Regions from separate parts of the Streptomyces sp. NPDC004658 genome, predicted to be linked through region 1. Evidence: riboswitches for the same ligand, from Rfam matches in the RefSeq annotation. Region 1 holds a riboswitch; each other region holds the start of a gene.

What was found. A riboswitch is a leader RNA that binds a small molecule or an ion and turns the genes downstream of it on or off. The one in region 1 is predicted to bind cyclic di-AMP.
Region 2: linked by a shared signal. The riboswitch ahead of ABZV94_RS03255 (M23 family metallopeptidase) and the one ahead of ABZV94_RS05790 (transglycosylase family protein) in region 1 are both predicted to bind cyclic di-AMP.
Region 3: linked by a shared signal. The riboswitch ahead of ABZV94_RS04655 (transglycosylase SLT domain-containing protein) and the one ahead of ABZV94_RS05790 (transglycosylase family protein) in region 1 are both predicted to bind cyclic di-AMP.
Region 4: linked by a shared signal. The riboswitch ahead of ABZV94_RS31470 (M23 family metallopeptidase) and the one ahead of ABZV94_RS05790 (transglycosylase family protein) in region 1 are both predicted to bind cyclic di-AMP.

The regions. Positions count from the first base shown of each region.
Region 1 is NZ_JBEXKG010000008.1:69,753-73,881, reverse strand. Features, by position in the region: gene ABZV94_RS05795 (transglycosylase family protein) at 18-1,088, shown strand; cyclic di-AMP (ydaO/yuaA leader) riboswitch at 1,272-1,443, shown strand; gene ABZV94_RS05790 (transglycosylase family protein) at 1,448-2,146, shown strand; gene eno (phosphopyruvate hydratase) at 2,446-3,732, shown strand; gene ABZV94_RS05780 (septum formation initiator family protein) at 3,838-4,129, shown strand, end outside.
Region 2 is NZ_JBEXKG010000004.1:59,887-64,015, reverse strand. Features, by position in the region: gene ABZV94_RS03260 (pitrilysin family protein) at 1-1,366, shown strand, start outside; cyclic di-AMP (ydaO/yuaA leader) riboswitch at 1,604-1,764, shown strand; gene ABZV94_RS03255 (M23 family metallopeptidase) at 1,777-2,532, shown strand; gene ABZV94_RS03250 (GntR family transcriptional regulator) at 2,729-3,415, shown strand; gene ABZV94_RS03245 (HPr family phosphocarrier protein) at 3,621-3,902, opposite strand; gene ABZV94_RS03240 (GNAT family N-acetyltransferase) at 4,081-4,129, shown strand, end outside.
Region 3 is NZ_JBEXKG010000006.1:95,403-99,531, forward strand. Features, by position in the region: gene fahA (fumarylacetoacetase) at 1-759, opposite strand, end outside; gene ABZV94_RS04650 (HAD family hydrolase) at 1,108-1,920, shown strand; gene ABZV94_RS04655 (transglycosylase SLT domain-containing protein) at 2,033-2,521, opposite strand; cyclic di-AMP (ydaO/yuaA leader) riboswitch at 2,527-2,708, opposite strand; gene ABZV94_RS04660 (polyprenyl synthetase family protein) at 3,252-4,129, shown strand, end outside.
Region 4 is NZ_JBEXKG010000131.1:7,035-11,163, forward strand. Features, by position in the region: gene ABZV94_RS31465 (aldo/keto reductase) at 1-450, opposite strand, end outside; gene ABZV94_RS31470 (M23 family metallopeptidase) at 524-1,561, opposite strand; cyclic di-AMP (ydaO/yuaA leader) riboswitch at 1,573-1,738, opposite strand; gene ABZV94_RS31475 (PP2C family protein-serine/threonine phosphatase) at 1,981-3,162, opposite strand; tRNA gene ABZV94_RS31480 (tRNA-Met) at 3,287-3,360, shown strand; gene ABZV94_RS31485 (dihydrofolate reductase family protein) at 3,452-4,129, opposite strand, start outside.

The DNA of each region.
Region 1 (4,129 bases):
GCTCGAAAGGCTTCTGCATGCTCTCCGGGAACGGCCGACACCGTCGCCCCCGTCAGGCCCCGGCCCTCCTCGTCGCGGCCGGAGTGACCGGCTCCGCCATCGCCATCCCGCTCCTCGGCGCGGCGAGCGCCAACGCGGCCGACGGCACCACATGGGACAAGGTGGCCGAGTGCGAGAGCGGCGGCTCCTGGAGCGCCGACACCGGCAACGGGTACTACGGCGGCCTCCAGATCTCGCAGGAGGACTGGAACGCGTACGGCGGCGGCCGGTACGCGGCCAGCCCCGACCAGGCGAGCCGCAACCAGCAGATCGCCGTCGCCGAGAAGATCCTCGCCGACAAGGGCACCACCCCGTGGGCCACCTGTGCCCTGCTGTCCGGCCTGACCGAGGACTCGGGCTCGACGCACGTCGACACGGGCGTCGGAGGCTCCGGTGGCACGGGCGCTGCGGGCGACTCGTCCGGATCGGCGGGCCACTCCGGTACGTCCGGTTCCTCCGGCAGTCCCGACTCGCCCGGTCTGCCGGATTCGTCGCCCTCCACCGGTGCGGGCTCCGACTCGGGCTCCGGCGCCGGTTCCTCCTCCTCGGACGAGGCCGCCACGCCGAGCGCCAAGCCGGGCAAGGGCGCCGGCACGGCCACCGGTTCCACGGGGACCAACGCCCCCAAGTCCGACAAGTCCGCCGCGCCGGACACCGGCAGCCCGCAGGGAGCCGACAGCTCTCCCTCGGCCGGCCCGGACACCGGCGTCGCGGACAACCCCCAGCAGGCGGCGGGTTCCTGGAGCCTGGTGGACACCGGATCCCTCGGCGGCGGGCGGCACCGCGGAGCGAGCGCCGACGAGAGCGGTGCGGACGAAAGCGTGACAAACGGTCAGAACGCCACGTCTTCCGGCCGGCACGCCTCCCGCGAGACGGACACGTACACCGTCCGCCAGGGCGACACGCTCGCCTCCATCGCCGACTCTCTTGACGTCGACGGCGGGTGGCGCGCGCTGTACGACGGCAACAAGAAGGCCATCGGGGCCGACCCGAACCACATCAGTGCCGGTCAGACCCTGGAAGTCGGGGGCGAAACGGGCGCCGAGTAGCGGGAGTTGACGCCCCACTTAGCGCCCTAATGTCCGCTTTCGGGAAAGTGTGGGATGAGTCTCAGAAGCCCTGATCGTCTTTGAAATTCCGCGGATCACGTGTCTACGGTCGGGACCGCTCGTCACCACGAGCCCCGGCAGCCGCAACGCCGAATCCTGCCAGCGGTTGCCCGGGAACAGTCGTCGCGTCAAGCGCCGTAGGCAGGAGCGGGGGACCCAAGGTAGGTGCCGGGCCCGGCAGTTGATGCCGGAACCGGCTTGGGGTGAAGCCGCATCCGCGCAAGCGGAGTGCGGCCGGGCAACTCAACCGGCCCGAACCCGACAGCTCACCTCGCAGGCGTCGGTGAGGGGATCGATCCATGCTGTTTTCCAGCAAGGGCAAGCACCGTCGTCCGGCCAAGGCCGTCCGCGCCATCGCGCTCGCCGGTGTCACCGGTGCCGCCGTCGCCGCCCCGCTGATGGCGGCCGGCAACGCCTCCGCCGCCACCGCCTCCCAGTGGGACGCGGTCGCCCAGTGCGAGTCCGGTGGCAACTGGTCCATCAACACCGGCAACGGCTACTACGGCGGTCTGCAGTTCTCCGCCTCCACCTGGGCCGCGTACGGCGGCACCGCCTACGCCCCGCAGGCCAACCAGGCCAGCAAGGCGCAGCAGATCGCCGTCGCCGAGAAGGTCCTCTCCGCTCAGGGCAAGGGCGCCTGGCCGGTCTGCGGCACGGGCCTGTCCAGCACCCCGTACAACGGCTCCGCGCCGAGCACCTCCACGAACTCGGGCGGCTCCACCAGCACCCGCTCCACCGAGCAGCAGACCGCCTCCCGCTCCGCCGAGCGCCCGGCCGCGAGCCCGAGCAAGGGGCAGAGCAAGACCGTCACCACCCCGACCGGCAAGAAGGTCAAGAAGGGCGACGGCGAGTACAAGGTCGTCACCGGTGACACGCTCAGCTCCATCGCCGAGCAGCACCACGTGCAGGGCGGCTGGCAGAAGCTGTTCGAGCTGAACAAGGACATCGTCGAGGACGCCAACCTGATCTACCCGGGTCAGCAGCTCCACCTGAAGTGACACCCCGCTCGTGGCCCGCGCGTTCGCGCGGGCCGCGGTGAAGGCCCCCGTGCGGGCCGTCCCCCCGTCCCCACGGGCTCCCCGCCCCGGTGCGTGTTCCCCCGTACGCACCGGGGCGGGGCCTTTTTGCGCCCACCATCCCCGGACCCTTTGTTTCGGCGAGAAACAAAAGGTACCGTCGGCTTGTCCACGGGGCGGTCGGTCGGTGGCCGACGCCCCCGGGACGGTTAGGCTCTAGTCGCAAGGCACAGCCGTAAGGCACACCGCCCCGCACTTCCAGCGTCACATCCAAGAAGGAGATGCTCGTGCCGTCCATCGACGTCGTCGTAGCCCGGGAAATCCTGGACTCCCGAGGCAACCCCACGGTCGAGGTCGAGGTCGGCCTCGACGACGGCAGCACGGGTCGTGCCGCCGTCCCGTCCGGCGCCTCGACCGGCGCCTTCGAGGCCATCGAGCTCCGCGACGGCGACCCGAACCGCTACCAGGGCAAGGGCGTCGAGAAGGCCGTCCTCGCCGTGATCGAGCAGATCGGTCCGGAGCTGGTCGGTTACGACGCCACCGAGCAGCGCCTGATCGACCAGGCCATGTTCGACCTGGACGCCACCGACAACAAGGGCTCCCTCGGCGCCAACGCCATCCTCGGCGTCTCGCTCGCCGTCGCCCACGCCGCCTCCGAGGCCAGCGACCTCCCCCTCTTCCGCTACCTGGGCGGCCCGAACGCGCACCTGCTGCCGGTGCCGATGATGAACATCCTGAACGGCGGCTCGCACGCCGACTCCAACGTGGACATCCAGGAGTTCATGATCGCCCCGATCGGCGCGGAGTCCTTCTCCGAGGCCCTGCGCTGGGGCACCGAGGTCTACCACACCCTGAAGAAGGTCCTGAAGAGCAAGGGCCTGTCCACCGGCCTCGGCGACGAGGGCGGCTTCGCCCCGAACCTCGGCTCCAACCGCGAGGCCCTCGACCTCATCCTGGAGGCCGTCAAGGAGGCCGGCTACGCCCCCGGCGAGCAGATCGCCCTCGCGCTCGACGTGGCCGCCTCCGAGTTCTACAAGGACGGCAAGTACCTCTTCGAGGGCAAGGAGCGCTCCGCCGCCGAGATGACGGAGTACTACGAGGAGCTCGTGGCGGCCTACCCGCTCGTCTCCATCGAGGACCCGCTGTTCGAGGACGACTGGGCCGGCTGGAAGGTCATCACCGACAAGCTCGGCGACAAGGTCCAGCTGGTCGGCGACGACCTGTTCGTCACCAACCCCGAGCGCCTCGCCCGCGGCATCGAGGAGGGCGCCGCCAACGCCCTGCTGGTCAAGGTCAACCAGATCGGCTCGCTGACCGAGACCCTGGACGCCGTCGAGCTGGCCCAGCGCAACGGCTTCAAGTGCATGATGTCGCACCGCTCCGGCGAGACCGAGGACGTCACCATCGCCGACCTGGCCGTCGCCACCAACTGCGGCCAGATCAAGACCGGTGCCCCGGCCCGCTCCGAGCGCGTCGCCAAGTACAACCAGCTGCTGCGCATCGAGGAGATCCTCGACGACGCGGCGGTGTACGCCGGCCGCAGCGCGTTCCCGCGCTTCAAGGGCTGAGCCTTCCCGGGTTAAGTCCTAGCCAGTCGTACGTACGTCCCCGTACTCGGTCCCGTACCGTGTCCGGGGACGTACGCACGTGTGACAGGGGAGGCGGAGAGCCAGATGGCCGTGAAGGACCGGGACCGTTTCTCCACCGCGACCAGGCTGCGGCTGCTCGGTGAGCAGACCGCGGCCCGTGTCTACCGCTCCCAGACCAAGCGGCAGGCCCGCCGCTCCCGGCTGACCGGCCGGGCGGCCCTGCTCGCGCTGGTGCTGTGCACGATGATCGTCGCCCTCGCCTATCCCATGCGGCAGTACGTCTCCCAGCGCGCGCAGATCGCCGACCTCCAGCGGCAGCGGGAGCAGGCCCGCCAGCGCGTCGAGCAGCTGCGCGACCTGAAGGCGCGCTGGCAGG
Region 2 (4,129 bases), on a different contig from region 1:
CTTCCACCCCCAGCCGCAGCCCGGCGAGGCCAAGCCGTGGGCGTTCCCGGCGCCCGAGCGCGGCACCCTCGACAACGGTCTGACCGTGCTGCGCTGCCACCGCCCGGGCCAGCAGGTCGTCGCCGTCGAGGTGCTGCTGGACGCCCCGCTGGACGCCGAGCCGGCCGGCCTGGACGGCGTCGCCACGATCATGGCGCGGGCCTTCTCCGAGGGCACCGACAAGCACTCCGCCGAGGAGTTCGCCGCCGAGCTGGAGCGCGCGGGTGCCACCCTCGACGCGCACGCCGACCACCCCGGCGTGCGACTCAGCCTGGAGGTCCCGGCCTCCCGCCTGGCCAAGGGCCTCGGCCTGCTCGCCGACGCCCTGCGCGCGCCCGCCTTCGCGACGAGCGAGGTGGAGCGGCTGGTCCGCAACCGCCTGGACGAGATCCCGCACGAGCTGGCCAACCCCTCCCGCCGGGCCGCCAAGGAACTCTCCAAGGAGCTGTTCCCCGCGAACTCGCGGATGTCCCGTCCGCGCCAGGGCACCGAGGAGACGGTCGAGAAGATCGACGCGGCGGCGGTACGCGCCTTCTACGACCGTCATGTGCGGCCCGCCACGGCCACCGTGGTCGTCGTCGGCGACCTGACCGGCGCCGACCTGGACGCGCTGCTGGGTGACACCCTGGGCGAGTGGACCGGCACCCCGGGCGAGCCCCGGCCGGTGCCGCCGGTGACCGCCGACGACACCGGGCGCGTGGTCATCGTGGACCGGCCCGGCGCGGTGCAGACCCAGCTGCTCATCGGCCGGATCGGACCCGACCGGCACGACCGGGTGTGGCCCGCCCAGGTGCTCGGCACGTACTGCCTCGGCGGCACCCTCACCTCCCGCCTGGACCGCGTGCTGCGCGAGGAGAAGGGCTACACCTACGGCGTGCGGGCCTTCGGGCAGGTCCTGCGGTCCGCGCCGGACGGCACGGGCGCGGCGATGCTCGCCATCAGCGGCTCCGTGGACACCCCGAACACCGGTCCGGCGCTGGACGACCTGTGGAAGGTGCTGCGCACGGTCGCGGCGGACGGCCTGACCGACGCCGAGCGGGACGTCGCCGTGCAGAACCTGGTCGGTGTGGCGCCGCTGAAGTACGAGACCGCGGCGGCCGTCGCGAGCACGCTGGCCGACCAGGTCGAGCAGCACCTGCCCGACGACTTCCAGGCGACGCTGTACCAGCGGCTGGCGGCCACGGGCACGGTGGAGGCCACCGCGGCCGTCGTGAACGCCTTCCCGGTGGACCGCCTGGTGACCGTCCTCGTCGGTGACGCGTCGCAGATCAAGGCGCCGGTGGAGGCGCTGGGCATCGGTGAAGTGACCGTGGTGGCGGCCGAGTAGACGCGGCCGTGGCGGCGGCCGGCCGACGGCACGCGCGCGTGGGGCCCTGACGACCTACGGGTCGTCAGGGCCCCACGCTGTTCCACTCCCTCCCTCAGATGCCCGTTTTGGGACGGAGGTTGCCTGTCTGCCCTGTGGGATGCGCTACAAAAGCCGGGTTGCGTTTGAGGATTGACAGCGTGCCTGCGTAGCTTCGTCCGGGCTGTTCGTCAGGCAGTGCGCCGCACCCGCGGCAGCGGACAGTCATCGCCGAGTCCCCGTACGGCGCGAGCCAGGGGAGCCGGGGACCCACCGTCCCTGGGGTGAATCGGGCGCCCGCGCGGTTGCGAGGGGGCCCGTAGGAGACCTTCCTGCTCCGAACCCGTCAGCTAACCCGGTAGGCGAGAGGGAAGGAAAGGACCAGCCACTTCATGGCGTTCATGTGCGCCACCGGTAAGCACCGCAAGCCCGGCCGGGTCAAGCGGACGACCGTTCAGGCGGCCGGCGTCGCGGCCCTCACCACCACCGGTGTGATCGGCACCCTCGCCGCCTCCCCGGCGCTCGCCGCGGAGAACTCCACGGAGCAGACCGGCCTCACCCCGGTCGTCGCCGTGTCCGACGACGTCGCCGACGAGATCGGCGCGCAGGCCGCCGCGCAGCAGCAGGCCGCCGAGCAGAAGGCGGCCGAGGAGGCCGCGGCCAAGGCGGCGGCCGAGCGGGCCCAGGAGATCCGCGCCGCCAAGGCCCGGGCCGCCCGTGAGGCCGAGCGCAAGCGGCTGAACGCCTTCGTCCCCCCGATCGCGCACTCGTACGTCTCCACCGCCTACCGGGCCAGCAGCTCCCTGTGGTCCTCCGGTGCGCACACCGGCGTCGACTTCCACGCGGCGAGCGGCACGGCGGTCCACGCGGTGGGTTCCGGCACGGTGGTCTCCACGGGCTGGGGCGGCGCGTACGGCAACCAGATCGTGATCCGCATGGCCGACGGCATGTACACCCAGTACGGGCACCTGTCGTCCATCGGGGTCACGGTGGGCCAGAAGGTCGTCCCGGGCCAGCAGATCGGCCTGTCCGGCGCCACCGGCAACGTCACGGGCCCGCACCTCCACTTCGAGGCGCGCACGACCCCCGACTACGGCTCGGACGTCGACCCCGTCGCCTACCTCCGCAAGCACGGCGTGCACCTCTGACACCGACCGCACGACTGTGCGAAGCCCCGGCTCACCGAGCCGGGGCTTTCGTGTTTTTCGCGGTGTCCGCGGGTCCGTTGTCCAAAAAATAGCCATGGATTAGGGGCTGCCGTCGGAAATTCTGGCTCATTGGAATAGAGTCACGGAACACACGTCCATCGTCGACGTTTCACGGGGATTAAGACGGAGGTCGGTCATGCGTATTCCGGCGCACTCGGTGTGCACGGCCATCCGGGACGACATCGTCGCGGGTGTCTACGAGCGCGGCAGCCGCCTGACCGAGGAAGTCCTGGCCCGCCGCTACGGCGTCTCCCGCGTCCCCGTGCGCGAGGCCCTGCGCACCCTGGAGGCCGAGGGCTTCGTGGTGACGCGCCGGCACGCGGGCGCGTGCGTGGCCGAGCCGACCGAGCAGGAGGCCGCCGACCTCCTGGAGATGCGGACGCTGCTGGAGCCGCTGGGCGCCGCGCGGGCCGCGCAGCGGCGCACCGAGGCCCATCTGAAGGTGCTGCGGGGCCTGGTCCGGCTGGGCCAGGAGCGGGCCCGCAGGGGCAGCAACGAGGATCTGCGCTCGCTGGGCGGCTGGTTCCACGAGACGCTCGCCCAGGCCTCCGGCAGCCCCTCGCTGACCTCGGTGCTCACCCAGTTGCGGCACAAGATCGCCTGGATGTACACGGTGGAGGCGCCGGCCGGTCCGGTGGAGTACTGGACGGAGCACGGCGCCATCGTGGACGCGGTGGCGCGTGGCGACGCCGAGCGCGCGCGGGCGCTCACGGCGCTGCACGCCGAGCGCGCGACGGGCGCGCACCGGCTGCGCCTTTCCTCCGCCGCGGAGCGCGTGAGGACTTCGCAACACGTCGTAAACATGTCGGGCCCGCGGCATTAACAAGCGCACCGTATACAAAGAAGAGTGATTTCCGGGCGGGGTATTTCGTGCTGCCCGAATTCCTCGTGCCTGAATTCCCCGGAGTTCGCCGGGGAGGCGGTGGGTCCTTAAATCGAGGGCCCATCGTGCCGACTGCGCCCGCATACGGCGAAGCCGCGCCGCCCCGAAAGGCGAACGCGGCTCCGGCGCTCTGTGCGGTGGGCGCTCAGACGGTCTCGGGCAGCTCTTCCAGGCCCTCGGAGACCAGCTTGGCCAGACGGTCCAGGGCGGCGTCCGCGCCCTCGGCGTCGGAGGCGAGGACGATCTCCTCGCCGCCCTGGGCACCCAGGCCCAGGACGGCCAGCATGGAGGCCGCGTTGACGGGGTCGCCCCCGGCCTTGGCGATCGTCACCGGGACGCCTGTGGCCGTGGCGGCTCGGACGAAGATGGAGGCGGGGCGGGCGTGGAGGCCCTCGGCCCAGCCGACGTTGACGCGGCGCTCAGCCATGTGTTGCTGCCCTTCGGTGTTCAGGGTTGTCTAGACCAGTTTCCCATATCGTGAAGCGTGTCCGGAGCGGACCTTTCGTCCCCTCCGGTGTGGCACCGGACCGCGGCCTCGGTCCGGCTTCCCGTCCTCCACAGACTGCCTCGCGCCGTTGTCCGACGCGAGCCGTACTCTGGGGCCCATGCAGACCTCGGCGGACCGGCAGGACCGGCACCAGTACCCCGCCCACT
Region 3 (4,129 bases), on a different contig from region 1:
CGCCGACACCGAGGTGGCGAAGGACTTGCCGAGGAACGGGCCGAGGGGGACGTACTCCCAGGCCTGGATGTCGCGTGCGGACCAGTCGTTCAGCAGGCACAGCCCGAAGACGTGCTCCCGGAAGTCACCGAGCGCGACCGGGGTGCCCAGCCGCGACGGCACGCCCACGACGAAGCCGACCTCGGCCTCGATGTCCAGCCGGATCGAGGGGCCGAAGACGGGCGCGGGGTCGGTCGGACCCTTGCGCTGCCCGGAGGGCCGTACGACGTCCGTGCCGGAGACGACCACGGTGCCGGAGCGGCCGTGGTAACCGATCGGCAGGTGCTTCCAGTTGGGGGTGAGGGAGTCCTCGGCGTCGGGGCGGAAGATCCGGCCGACGTTCCGGGCGTGGTTCTCCGAGGCGTAGAAGTCGACGTAGTCCGCGACCTCGAAGGGCAGGTGCAGGGTCACCTCGGACAGGGGGTGGAACAGCGGCTCGACGGTCGCGCGGTGTGCCGGGTCGGTGACCCAGGACGTGACGGCGCGCCGTACGTCCGACCAGGTGGAGCGGCCTGCGGCCAGCAGCGGGTTGAGGGTGGGCCGGGCGAGCAGCGGCTGGTGGGGCGAGCCGAGCGCGGCGGCTGCGGCGCCCGCGTCGAGGACGTGGTTCCCGAGCCGGACGCCGACCCTCCGCTCCGTGCTGCCGGGGGGCGAGAACACGCCGTAGGGGAGGTTGTGCGGGCCGAAGGGGTCGCCCTCGGGGACGTCGAAGGGGGGCATGGGGTGCTGCCTCACTCTCATCCGGGCCATGCATGGCAGTGCGTTCCATGTGGTCGGGCCACACGTTACGGCGGAGCTGCGTGTCTTGGGCAGTGCCTCACCAGGTGCGCGCACGGCTGCTCGCGCCGTGCCAGAAGAGTTCGCGTGCCGCGTCGTCGTACAGCCGGTGACGCCCTGCCCCTGCGGTGCGGAACCGGCTCCGCCGGGCCTGGTCGCACACGTGGCCCCGACCCACGGCCCTGATGTCGCCCATCGCGCGGTCCACGGCGCGGGGTTGGGACGAAGCGGCACGTAAGTGCGGGCCATGACGGGTGAGTCGGCGGGGTGTCCTGTCCGTATTCTCTGATCATGGCACCCACCCCGGCATTCGCACTGATCGCCACGGACCTGGACGGGACGCTGCTGCGCGGCGACGACACCGTCTCGGACCGGTCCCTCGCCGCGCTCGCGCGGGTGGCGCGGGCCGGCGCCCGGCATCTGGTGGTGACGGGCCGCCCGGCCCCGCGGGTACGGCCGCTGCTCGCGGACCTCGGCTGCGTGGGACTCGCGGTGTGCGGACAGGGGGCGCAGGTGTACGACGCCGGGTCCGACCGTCTGCTGTGGTCGGTCCGGCTGGACCGGGAGCTGGCCGAGACCGCGCTCGGCAAGATCGAGGCGGAGGTGGGACAGGTCTACGCGGCGGTCGACCAGGACGGTGTGGACGGGCTCACGCTCATCGAGCCCGGCTACCGGATGCCCCACCCGACGCTGCCGGCGGTGCGGGTCGGCCGGCGGGACGATCTGTGGTGCGCGCCCATCAGCAAGGTGCTGCTGCGGCACGCCACCCTGTCCGACGACGAGTTGGCGGCCGTGGCGCGCGCGGCGGTGGGTTCGCTGGCGACGGTCACGATGTCGGGGCCGGGCACGGTGGAGCTCCAGCCGTGCGGGGTGACGAAGGCGACCGGGCTGGCGCTGGCCGCCGAGCGGCTCGGGATCGTGGCCGACGAGGCCCTCGCCTTCGGTGACATGCCCAACGACATCCCGATGTTCGACTGGGCCGGGCGCGGTGTCGCCATGGCCAACGCGCATCCCGAACTCAAGGCGGTGGCCGACGAGATCACCCTGTCGAACGAGGACGACGGCATCGCCGTCGTCCTCGAAAGACTTTTCCCGACCGACTGACCGGAATATCAGTAGCGCGACTGACCGGAACGCCAGGGGCGCGGCTGACCGGAACGCCAGGAGGGCGACGGGCCGGAATCTCCGGGGCGCCCGGTCAGGCCGCCGGTGCGGGTCAGTACGCGCCGAACACGTTGTCGATGGACCCGTAGCGGGCGGCCGCGTAGTTGCAGGCGGCGGTGATGTTGGCGACCGGGTCGTAGATGTCGAAGGATGTGCCGGCCACGTGGTAGGCGTTGAACGTCGGGTCGATGACCTGGAGCAGGCCCTTGGACGGGATGCCCTTGGCGGCGTTGGAGTCCCACAGGTTGATGGCTTTCGGGTTGCCCGAGGACTCGCGGATGATGTTGCGGTAGATGCCGTTGTAGGTGCCCGGGATGTGCTTCTCGGCCATGATCGCGAGCGACTCGCGGATCCAGCCGTCGAGGTTGTTGGGGTAGCCGGCGGGGGTGGTGGCGGCCGTGGTGACGGTGCTCGGGGCCGCGGAGGCGCTGGTCGCGCCGATGAGCGGCAGGGCGAGGACGGCGGCGCCGGTGCCGGCGGCGGTGAGCACACGGACGAGGCGGCTGTTCCGGGTACGGCGGGGCTGAGCGACAGCAGACATGGGGGCGTTCCTCTCCGGCGCCTGCGAGGTGAGCTGTCGGGTTCGGGCGGGGAGGTGCCCGGCCGTGCCCCTGACGGAGGCATGGCTTCACCCCTAGCCGTCCCGGCGCGGCGTGTGCCGTTCCGGACCGGCGGCTTACCTGGGTCCCCCGCTCCTGCCGTGCGAATGAGTTCGTCGATGGGTATGCGGGCGGCGGCAGGATTCGGCGTCCGCCCGACGGCCCGGAACGTATGCGAGAGCACATGTCGGGAACAAGGGCCGGATTCATACAACGTGCGATTTGACCTTGATCGACGGTGTATGAGGTGCTTGATCCTTTGCGGTTGCCAATCCTCAACTCGCCGATGACGCAAGGGCTCAGGGGGGCCTGGGGGAGGGAGTGGGTCGGCTGGTCGCGTGACCCAATTCACGAAATAGCAAACGGTTTTAAATCGGACAAGGGGGATTAGGGGGATTCGCACCGGAAGTCGGGGAGATGGTGAAACCTGGCGTGCGGGGCGCGTCGTTGCGGAGGTGAGGGCACAGTGTCCGGATTACTCTTATATGGATAAATATCCGTTCACACCGTGTGATCAAAACCATGCCGGTCATGATCCGGTATCGCCCGGGCTGGACCGGTGGGCGCTATCGGTGATCGAAAGAGGACCGGATACGCTGACTTGAGTGATGGCAGCGACCTATCGACAAACCGTGTAATCGCCAGCAGACACCAGCAGACAGGAGACCCCTCGTGACCGTCGTCGGGCCGTTCGGGCTGAGCGTGCGGGACCAGGCTCTGGAAGCCGATGTCCAGGCCGGATTGGCGGCTGTCGAGGAAGGCTTGCTCGAAGCCACCAAGAGCGAGGTCCCGTTCATCACGGAGGCCGCGCAGCACCTCGTGCGGGCGGGCGGGAAGCGGTTCCGGCCCCTCCTCGTGATGCTCGCCGCCCAGTTCGGCGACCCCTACGCGCCGGGCGTGGTGCCGTCGGCCGTGGTCGTGGAGCTGACCCACCTTGCCACGCTGTACCACGACGACGTCATGGACGAGGCGGCCGTACGGCGTGGTGTGGACAGCGCGAACACCCGCTGGGGCAACTCCGTCGCCGTCCTCACCGGCGACTTCCTCTTCGCCCGCGCCTCCCAGATCCTCGCCGACCTCGGACCCGAGGCGGTCCGGGTGCAGGCCCTCGCGTTCGAACGCCTCGTCACCGGCCAGATCCTGGAGACCGCGGGTCCCTCGGACGGCCGAGACCCGGTCGAGCACTATCTGGACGTGCTCGCCGGCAAGACGGGCTCCCTGGTGGCGGTGTCCTGCCGGTTCGGCGCGATGATGTCCGGCGCCGACGAGAGGATCGTCGACGTGCTCACCCAGTACGGGGAGCGGCTCGGGGTCGCCTTCCAGCTCGCGGACGACGTCCTGGACATCGCCTCCGACTCCCACGAGTCCGGCAAGACCCCGGGCACCGACCTGCGCGAGGGCATCCCGACCCTGCCGGTGCTCCGGCTGCGCGAGCGGGCCGCCCGGCTGGGGCTGGCCGAGGACGTCGCGCTGTGCGAGCTGCTGGACTCCGACCTCAGCGACGACGCCCGGCACGCCGAGGCGCTGGCCGCGCTGCGCGCGCACCCCGC
Region 4 (4,129 bases), on a different contig from region 1:
CCGGACCTTTCCGGCCCTCACCAGCTCGTCCAGCGCGCCGATGATCTCCTCGACCGGCACCTCGGGCTTGTCGAAGTGGGTGTAGTAGAGGTCGATGTAGTCGGTGTCCAGGCGGCGCAGGGAGGCGTCGGCGGCGGCCTTGATGTTGGCGGCGGACAGGCCCTGGTACTCCGGGTGCTGGCTCACCTTGGTGGCGATGACGATGTCGGAGCGGTTGCCGCGGGCCTTGACCCACTTGCCGATGATCGTCTCCGACTCGCCGCCCTGGTTGCCCTCGATCCAGGCGGAGTAGGAGTCGGCGGTGTCGATGAAGTTGCCGCCCGCGGCGGTGTAGGCGTCGAGGACGGCGAAGGAGGTCTGCTCGTCGGCGGTCCAGCCGAAGACGTTGCCGCCGAGGGACAGCGGGAAGACCTCTAGATCGGAAGAGCCGAGTTTACGAAGTGACGTCATACGTCATGCCAACACCGGCGGTGGGTGATCGCATCCCACCGCCGGGGCCGAATTCCCTCGCGGGCCGCGGCCGTCAGGGGGTGAGGCCCTTGCCGCGCAGCCACGCCATCGGGTCGATGCCGGTGGGCTGGCCGTCGGGGTGGACCTCCAGGTGCAGGTGCGGGCCGGTGACGTTGCCGGTCGCGCCGACGCGGCCGATGACCTCGCCGGTGGTGACCTTCTGGCCGACGGAGACGCTGATCGAGGACTGGTGGCAGAACCACAGCTCGGTGCCGTCGTCCAGGGTCAGGATCGTGCGGTAGCCGTAGGAGCCGGCCCAGCCCGCCTCGGTGATCGTGCCGCTGTGCACGGCCTTGATCAGGGTGCCGGTGGGAGCGGCGAAGTCGAGACCGGTGTGGTAGCCGGAGGACCACATCGAGCCGGCCTGGCCGAAGGTCGACGTGATCGTGTACGAGGAGGTGGGCAGCGTGTACTGCGCGGCCAGCTTGGCCAGCCGCTCCTCCTCGGCCTTCTTCGCGGCGGCGGCCTCCGCCTTCTCCTTGGCCGCTGCGGCCTGGGCGGCGGCCTCCTTCTCGGCCTGGGCGGCGGCGTCGGCGCTCTGCTTCTCGGCGGCGGCGACCGCGGCGGCGGTGGCCTTGCTCTCGGCCTGGCCCCGCTGCTGCTCGGCCTGGGCCATGATGCGGTTGCGCAGCGCCTCGCCCGCGTCGGCGGTGTCCTCACCGGCGGTCGTGGTGACACCGACGCGGCTCAGCGTGGCGGTCGCGGCCTGGGCCGGGTGGGAGTCGGCGGAGCCGTCGCCGAAGAGGGAGCCGACCGAGGGCAGGTCCGGCAGGGAGAGGGAGACCGGCGGCTTGCCGGTGTTGGCGCTGGCCATGCCGCCCGCGCCGACCGCGGCCATGACGCCGACGCCCAGCACGGTGGAGCTGCGCGCGAAGCCGCCGCGCTGCTTGGCGACGCGGTGCCGGCCGCGCACCGGGGCGATGGACTCCTCGGTGGGGTTCCACTCCTCCCAGGGGCCCTCCTCGGCGTGGTGGGCGCCGTACCCGAAGGTCTCGGGCTCGCGCTGTGCCGGTATGAACGGGGCTTCTGGGACAGGCCGGTTGGACGCCACGGAGGCGTGCTCCTTTCCTTCCTTTCGCCTACCGGGTTAGCTGACGGGTTCGGAGCAGGAAGGTCTCCTACGCGCGTATACCGGTCGAGGGCTCCGTGAGCCGACGACGGCATCCGCGTGATTCACCCCAGGGTGGTGGTTCCCCGGTTCCCTTGCGGGATTCGGCGCGTGCGCACGGAGCCGCCTCTTGTGACGGCTGTGACGACCGCGCTGCGTTATCGAACGTTAATAGACCTGCCAGTCACTTTCCAAGCCGTTCGGCGTGATCATTCCCGTCTTTACCGGTGAAGTTATCGGCCACTACCCCGCCAAAACGGGCGAGTTGACCGAGCGTCGGCCCCGTTCAGCAGTCACTTTCGGTTTTGATGGTGACTCAGATGTGATGCGCACGGCGCTCACCCGGTCACCTTCGGTGACGTTCAGGGCCGCCGTACGGCGAGCAGCGCCATGTCGTCCGTCATGCCGCCCCCGGAGTGCCGGCGCACCTCCTCGGCGAGCCGGCCGACCAGCGCGGCCGGACCGGCGAAGGTGCGCCCGGCGAGCCGTCGTGCGGGGTCGTAGAAACGGCCGTGGGCGTCCCGGGCCTCGGACAGGCCGTCGGTGTGCAGCAGCAGGGTCGCGCCGCTCGGGAAGGCGGTCTCGGTGGCCCGGTCCGGCCACATGCCGAGGTCGCCCATGCCGAGCGGCAGCGCGGGCTCCTCGGGGGCGAGGGTGCGCAGGGTGCCGTCGGCGTGCAGCAGCAGCGGCGGCGGATGGCCGCGGTTGACGATCCGTACCACGCCGTCTTCGTGCGGGAGTTCGGCGAGGACCGCGGTGGTGAACCCCTCGAAGGCGTCGATCCCGTCGCGCCGGGTGCCCTCGCGGGCCAGTGCCCGCTCCAGCCGCTCGGCGACCGCCTCCAGCGTGGCCTCCTGCTCGGCCGCCTCCCGGAACGCGCCGATCACCACGGCCACGGCGGCGACCGCGCCCATGCCCTTGCCGCGCACGTCCCCGACGACCAGCCGGACGCCGTACGGGCTGTCCTGCACCGCGTACAGGTCGCCGCCGATGAAGGCGTCCTGCCGTGCCGCCTCGTAGCAGGCGGCGATCTCGTAGCCGCCGATCCGCTCGTCCGGCTCCGGCAGGACGGCCCGCTGGGCGGCCTCGGCGATCTCCCGGGCGGAGGCGAGCCGCCGGTCGCCCCGGCGGACCACCCGGTTGATGGCGACGGCCAGCAGGGCGACCGTGGCGACGGTGACCACGTCGGTGAGGGTGCCCACGGCCGGATGGGCCCCGGCGTGCGTGTGCACGGCGTAGGCGGCGGCGAGGGAGGCGAGGCCGGTCAGCACGGTGGTGCGCAGCGACGACAGGGGCGCGGCGACCAGCGGGGCCGCGGTGAAGAAGGGGACGGCGGTGAAGTCGTCCGGGGCGAGCAGGCCGTACAGGACACCGCCGACGATGAGGAGGGCGGGCAGGGCGCGGGCCTGCGTACGGGGGCTCGGGCGGCGGCGGGCACGCACCGGCACCGGCTCGTCGCCGAGGCCCGGGTCGGGCACGGGATCGCCGGGGAGCCGGCCGCCCGCCCTGGCGTACGGGCTCTCCTCCACCTTTCCAGGGCGCACCGCGTGTCTCCCACTTGTCCGACGTACCTCCAGGTTTCCGGGCCCCGGGGCGGGCGGCGACCGGGGTGGACCGAAAGGGGTGTGCGAGCGGTCCCGCGCATGGCGTACACTGGAGTCACAACGACGCGGGGTGGAGCAGCTCGGTAGCTCGCTGGGCTCATAACCCAGAGGTCGCAGGTTCAAATCCTGTCCCCGCTACTGAAGGGTCAGGGCCCGGAATCCACTGGATTCCGGGCCCTGAGCCGTTTCCGGCCCGCCCACCAGGCGCCCCCGGCGGACGGGCCGGCGCTCACAGCAAGTGGGCGTTCGGCGCCTTGGCGAGCTCCTCCAGCTCGCCAAGCACCACGACCCGCGCACCTCCGGCGACAAGCAGCCCCGTCCCGTCGGCCGCGTGGACGAAGGTGTCCGGCTCACGCCACGCGGTGACCACCCTCCGCACCCCTGCCCGCAGGATCAGCTCGGCGCAGGGCGCCGGCCGGGACGCGCGCCGGGCGCAGGGCTCCAGGCTGCTGTACACCGTGGCACCGGCCAGCCGCGCATCGCCCGCGTCGATCTTCGCGAGAGCCGCCTCCTCCGCGTGCACGACGGGATCGGCGCCCTCCCGTGAATGGCCCCGGGCCAGCTCCGTGCCGTCGGCGGCGACGACCACCGCGCCGACGCTGAACGCCGTCTCCGACGGCGGGCACAGCGCCGCCAGCTCGCAGGCGGTCCGCAGCCAGTGGCGGTCGGCGGCCGTGGCGACCTCCCCGGTGCCGGGTGCCGTGGGCGCGTACCGCATGAGCACGACGTCCTCGATCCGGCGGGTGTCGAGCAGGCGCAGCCGTCCGGGCTGGTAGGCCCCGGGCCCGAACAGGCGCGGGGCCGCGGGGTCGCCGACGAACAGCGGGGCGAGGACCAGCTGGAGTTCGTCGGCGAGACCCTGGTGCAGGAGCTGGGTGTGGACCGTGCCGCCGCCCTCGACCATCAG